Regions from separate parts of the Solibacillus kalamii genome, predicted to be linked through region 3. Evidence: riboswitches for the same ligand, from Rfam matches in the RefSeq annotation. Region 3 holds a riboswitch; each other region holds the start of a gene.
The links. Region 3 has a riboswitch for lysine ahead of CBM15_RS04060 (aspartate kinase). Riboswitches for the same ligand answer to the same signal wherever they lie in the genome.
Positions count from the first base shown of each region.

Region 1 (2,210 bases), on a different contig from region 3:
AACAGCCAAATGTAGACAACACCGTCACCGAAAAACGATGCCAGGAATGCTAACGAACCAACTGCTAATGTAGCTAAAAGTGCATACATTGGAATACCGCGCGATGTTACTTTCATGAAAAGTTTCGGCGCTTTTCCGTCTACCGCTAACTGATAAAGCATACGACTAGCTGCATATAATCCTGAGTTCCCTGCAGATAACATAGCCGTTAAAATAATCGCATTCATAACAGATGCCGCAAACGCAACACCCAGGTTTTCAAATACTAATGTAAATGGACTTGTCGCAATATCTTCAGATAAAAGACGTGAATCCGTATACGGGATCAGTAATCCGATTGCACCAATCGCAAAAATATAAAACAGCAGAATACGCCAGAATACAGAACGAACAGCTTTTGGAATGTTTTTGCCTGGATCATCTGTTTCCCCTGCCGTTACCCCAAGCATTTCCGTACCTTGGAATGAGAAACCGGCTGCAAGGAAAATACCGAACAATGCAAGGAAGCCGCCATTAAACGGTGCGTCATCTTTGAAGAAGTTCGTGAAGCCGACCGGATCGTTCCCGCCTAAAATCCCGAAAATCATTAAAAAGCTGACAATGATGAAGACAATTACTGTCGCGACTTTAATCATCGCAAACCAGTATTCCGCTTCACCGAAAGCTTTTACAGATGCCAAGTTAAATGATAAAACAACTACGATAAATAAAATGGTCCACAACATTGAAGAACTGTCAGGGAACCAGTATTTCATAATTAACGAAACAGCCGCAATTTCTGCTGCAATCGTAATCGCCCAGTTGTACCAATAGTTCCAGCCAAGCGCAAAGCCTAAAGCCGGATCAACAAATTTTGTTGCATACGTACTAAACGAACCGGATGTTGGCATATACGCAGCCATTTCCCCTAATGATGTCATTAGGAAATACACCATAACGCCGATCAGCGCATATGCGAGCAATGCCCCGCCAGGACCTGCCTGTGCAATGGCACCACCTGATGCTAAGAATAAACCTGTACCGATTGTTCCGCCAAGCGAAATCATCGTTATATGGCGACTTTTCAAACTTTTTTTCAACTCATTTTTATTACCGAGCTGATCTATTTTAATCTCACTCATGAATATAAAACTCCCTTTTTGTTTTGTTGGTGAAGTGTAAAAGAAAAACCACCACAAGTTTTTGTGATGGTTATAGTTACACCTCATCAAACTTGAAAGATAGCTCAACACATGCTCACACATGTGACAGTTCTGTTCCTTATCGGAAACAGCCCCAGCATTATTTTCAAGAAGAAAAATAACACTTCGGCAACCATTCCTTTCATAAAGCTTCACCGATTCTTCCTAATCTCAGCTATACTAGTCTTAATGATTGCGACCTCTACCTCATAATTTACATGAGGTAATGTTTTATTTAATTTAATTGAATCAATGATTAAAAGTCTAACATAACATTTTTTTGATAGCAATGGCTTCGCCTTTATTCTGTTTTTTATGAGTATTCAAACTACTCAAACATATATCAACATACAAAAGGAGAATCGAAAATGGACACACAACAAGTAAATCAAAATAGCAAAAAAATACTATCTAACCGACCGCTCATCTATTTTATGGTAGCCGTATTTTTATTTGCGACCACATTACGTACACCGATTACATTGATCGGCCCGATTATTTCATTTATACGTGAAGGGCTCGGGATATCGAACTTTCTTGCAGGCTTTTTAACGACCATTCCTTTAATTGCCTTTGCGGTCGTCTCACCATTTGCACCACGTATTGCACGCAAGTTTGGGATTGAATGGACATTATTTTATTCTGTCATTTTACTTTGTGCAGGGATTTTACTGCGTTCGCTAGGGGCAACATCTTTACTCGTTATAGGAACAATATTAATCGGGGTCGCAATTGCATTCGGGAATGTTCTTATCCCTAGCTATTTCAAATGGAAATTCCCATTACATATCGGATTATTAACAGGGATTTATTCCGTTTCAATGAACATTTCTTCCGGAATTGCTGCAGGCTTCAGTTACCCTATAGCGGCAAACACAGGATGGCAAATCGCAGCAGGTATTACGATTATTTTAGGGATTCTTACATTACTAATCTGGCTGCCGATTTTGCGCCAGGAAAAAATTGCATTAAATATGCCGACATCGCAGTCTAAGAAAACGCAAATGTGGAGGTCGCCGCTTGCCTGGG
Region 1 covers NZ_NHNT01000004.1:60,773-62,982, reverse strand. The annotation lists gene CBM15_RS08340 (amino acid permease) at 1-1,121, opposite strand, end outside; lysine riboswitch at 1,214-1,394, opposite strand; gene CBM15_RS08335 (CynX/NimT family MFS transporter) at 1,520-2,210, shown strand, end outside.
Region 1: it holds a riboswitch for lysine, as region 3 does, so the genes downstream of both, CBM15_RS08340 (amino acid permease) here and CBM15_RS04060 (aspartate kinase) in region 3, are expected to answer to the same signal.

Region 2 (2,210 bases), on a different contig from region 3:
TAAAATACGACCATTGCCTGTACCATCATAGGCGTGCCTCTGAAAATTTCCACATAAGCCGTTAAAATAAAATTAACTACTTTGAGAAGCGCCGTTTTAATATTTTTTTTGCGTTGTGGAATTGTGTGTATAATTCCAATAAAAAATCCGATCAGAGTTCCGCAAATTGTCCCGATAATTGCCAATAGAAGTGCAGTCCAAGCACCACGTACGAATAAATCCCAGTTGTTCGTAAACAAGTTCCATGATGATTCTAAAAATGCCATCGCCTTGTCCTCCATTTCTTTCTTTGTTTCTACTATTTATGTATGAAACCATAATTTTAATAGAAAAAGGTTGTCTTCCGTTTGCCGGCAAGACAACCTCATCAAAACTGTTAATGCGACACAAATTATTGTGCTGCTGGTTGATTTGCAATTGCGTCTTCCATTAGTTGTTGACGCTCTTCTTCCGAAATTTCAGCTAATACTTTGTTAATTTGTTCACGTAAATCTGATCCCTTTTTCAAACCTACTGCTACAGCTGTTGACGCTTCGTCTGCTTCGAAGTTTGGCTCAGGCACGATGTATTTAATATTATTCAGTGCCATTTCAGCAGAAATACCTTCTGGACGTTCTGAAACATATCCATCAATCGCACCTGACTGTAATTGCACTCGCATAGCACCAAAATCAGTTGCCGCTACTTGTTTTTGAACACCTTCGATTTGGTCGATTACATTATAATGTGTTGTCGCTTGCTGACCTGTAATTTTTGCACCTGCAAAGTCAGATAACGAAGTTGCATTTGCATATGGACCGTCTTCTTTTACAACAATGACATAGTCACTTGTGTAATAGTTTTCTGTGAAATCAATTACTTCCTTACGTTCAGGCATTGGTGACATACCTGCGATTACCAGATCAATGGCACCTGATTGTAATGATGGAATTAAGCCATCCCAGTCTGTTTTAACAATTTGTAATTCCATGTCCAGACCTTCTGCAATTTTTTTCGCAATTTCCACATCATAGCCTGCTGCATATTCCTTTGAACTTGCAATTTGAACTCCGCCATTGGCATCATCTTTTTGTGACCAGTTAAAAGGGGCATACGCTGCTTCCATACCAATTTTAATAACTTTTTTGTCTGAATCAGAACCGCTTGTAGTACCTTCATCGCTTGAACCACACGCTGCTAACAATAGCATTGTCATAGCAGTCAGTAAAATTAATAGTCTTTTTTTCATAGAAAATCTCTCCTTTTTTGTTAAATTTCGGGGTTAACGTATACAAAAAACGACCTAAAAGAAGAACTTTAGGTCGTTTAAATTATAATTAGCCCGAATCCTCTACAGTTCCCATTTTGAGATAGCACAACTCAACCATCAGGGATATAGATGATTGAGACAGTTCTGCAATTGTTCACTGCAGACCCAGCATTGTAAAATTGAGCATTTACAACACTTCGGCGATATTTCCTTCTCTTATATTTCACAGCCAGCTCATGGCTCCATATAAGACTGTTAAGTATCGCGCCTCTACCTCACGAGAAAGTGAGGTTTTGATATGAAATTGATATGTTTATATTACATTATTGCGACATTTCCGTCAACAATCATTTTTCTGAAAGTTAGCTGTAAAAAAAGCTAATGCGCAATATATAACATACTGCGCATTAGCATAGAAGATACTATTAAGAATTTAATAATAAATCTTCTGGGTTTTCGATCATTTCTTTAACTGTTTTTAAGAAGCCAACAGAATCTTTACCATCGATGATACGGTGGTCATAAGATAATGCTACATACATCATTGGACGAATTTGAACTTCACCATTAACAGCTACTGGACGGTTTACGATTGAGTGCATACCTAAAATACCAGCTTGAGTACCGTTCATGATTGGTGTAGACATTAATGAACCGAATACACCACCGTTAGTGATTGTGAATGATCCGCCAGCCATGTCGTTTAAGCCTAATTTTTTGTCGCGTGCTTTACCAGCTAATTCCGCAATGTTTTTCTCGATTTCAGCAAAGTTTTTCGCATTTGCATCACGAACTACTGGTACTACTAAACCTTCTTCTGTTGATACAGCAATACCGATATCGAAGAAGTTGTTTAAGTGAATTTCATCACCGTTAATTTGTGCATTTACATATGGATATTTCTTTAATGCTGCTACTACAGCTTTTGTGAAGAATGACATGAAGCCTAATTTAATATCGT
Region 2 covers NZ_NHNT01000003.1:26,071-28,280, forward strand. The annotation lists gene CBM15_RS07095 (amino acid ABC transporter permease) at 1-266, opposite strand, end outside; gene CBM15_RS07100 (transporter substrate-binding domain-containing protein) at 392-1,228, opposite strand; lysine riboswitch at 1,343-1,530, opposite strand; gene odhB (2-oxoglutarate dehydrogenase complex dihydrolipoyllysine-residue succinyltransferase) at 1,675-2,210, opposite strand, start outside.
Region 2: it holds a riboswitch for lysine, as region 3 does, so the genes downstream of both, CBM15_RS07100 (transporter substrate-binding domain-containing protein) here and CBM15_RS04060 (aspartate kinase) in region 3, are expected to answer to the same signal.

Region 3 (2,210 bases):
TATTACCTTAAGAAGCGGTTACTTCTTTCATCGCCAAATTGAATTCCTCATGCAACACATTCGCAGCACGAACCATCTCATCCTGTGGGATAACTACAGACACTTTAATTTCTGAAGTACTGACCATTTTTACAGGAATATGTTCGCGACCCAAGCGTGCAAACATGCGTGCGGCCACTCCCGGATTGGATGCCATCGCAGAACCGATAATAGATACTTTCGCTAAACCTACTTCAAAATCCGCAAAACTAAAGCCAAGCGACAGTTTACTAGTTTCCAATACCCGTAAAGCTTCCGCAAACTCATCTTTCGAAATTGTAAAGGAAATGGTCGGCTTCACGCCATCAATGACTGCTTGAACAATAATATCCACATTGATATCATTTTCTGCTAAAACACTAAACACTTCTGCCAATGACGCGGTTTCATAAGAATCATAGCCTATCGTCAAACGAATTATATCCGATTCGTAGGCTACCCCGCGTACAAGTAAGTTTTTCTCCATGTCTACATCCCCTTTAATAAAAGTGCCTTCCACGTCCTGTACGAAAGAGCGTACAATGAGCGGTATATTATATTTTTTGGCAAGTTCAACCGCACGTGGGTGCAAAATTTTAGCTCCTAAATTTGCAAATTCCAACATCTCATCATAAGAAACTTCCGGAAGTTTCCTGGATTCTTTAACAATTTCTGGGTCTGCCGTGAAAATCCCTTCAACCGATGAAAAAATCTCGACACGCTCTGCTTCAAGAGCAACCGCCAATGCAACCGCTGAAGTTTCAGAACCCCCTTTGCCGAATGTTGAAATATTATCTGTCCCCGTAACTCCTTGAAAACCAGCTACTACGACGATTTCTCCTAATGCTAAATGTTCCTCAATCCGTTTACTATCAACATGACTGATCCGTGCATTGCCATGTTTTTGATTTGTTTGAATGCCTGTTTGCCAACCAGCAAGCGACACCGCTTTACCACCATGCTCCTGAATTGCCATCGCCAGCATTGCACTTGTCATTTGTGCTGCTGATGCGACAAGTGCATCCATTTCCCGTTTCGATGGCTCATCGGTAATTTCGGCAGCATATTGTCGGAATTCTCGTCGTAAAGCGGGCATTGAAGAAACGACAACGACTAAGTTTATGCCACGTCCTTGCTCTTTTATCACTTTTTTAGCCACCTGTACTATTTTTTCCGGTGTAGTCAATGCCGGACCACCAAACTTTACTACAACTGTCTCCATTTTTTCCCCTCCTTGAATAAAACCGAAAACAAAAAACGGCTTTCCATGTTCATGGAAAGCCGCCGTCAATACAAATAAATAGTTATAAGTTTTTCAGGATAGCCCTCCAGAACAAAAAGCTCTGACAGTTTTACATCTCTTAAATGCAAAACCAGCAAACTACGCGAACAATACGCACTTCACTTCGGCAGGACCCCCTTTCGATTGCTGTCAATGGAATTGTTCTTCCTCAAGCAATGTACTATTGAATACTGCGCCTCTATCTTAGTAAATATTGAATTGTCTTAAATATTAGCATAACACTATTCTTTATTCAATGGTACTTCATGAAAATGGCGATAAATAACTTCCGCCAATTTTGCCGGAACACCGGACTCCTGCAGTTGCAGCTCGCTTGCTTCGCGAATTTTTTTTACGGACCCAAAATGTTTCATAAGTTGCTGCTTCCGCTTCGGACCTACACCTTCAATTCCATCAAGAACCGAAGTAATCGCATTTGTCTGATGCTGCTGACGTAAAAATGTGATTGCAAATCTGTGCACCTCATCTTGAACGCGCTGCAATAAATAAAAACCGTCACTTGTACGCTTTAACGGAACAACTTCCGGCGGCGTACCAAATAAAAGCTGGGACGTATTGTGCTTTTCGTCTTTTGCCAGCCCCGCTATTGGAATGACTAGCCCAAGTTCGTCTTCAATTACTTCTCGTGCAACTTCCATTTGCCCTTTTCCTCCGTCTATGAGAATCAGATCAGGCAATGGCAGATTTTCCCGCAATACACGTGTATAGCGGCGTCGAATAACTTCCTGCATCGCACCATAGTCATCATGTTTAGCCGCTTCTCTAGTTTTATATTTCCGGTATTCCTTTTTCGCAGGCTTCCCGTCTATAAAAACAACCATTGCTGAAACAGGATCAGCTCCATGCATATGACTGTTATCAAATGCTTCAATTCTTAACGGCAATGGAA
Region 3 covers NZ_NHNT01000002.1:83,153-85,362, reverse strand. The annotation lists gene CBM15_RS04060 (aspartate kinase) at 8-1,240, opposite strand; lysine riboswitch at 1,332-1,510, opposite strand; gene uvrC (excinuclease ABC subunit UvrC) at 1,543-2,210, opposite strand, start outside.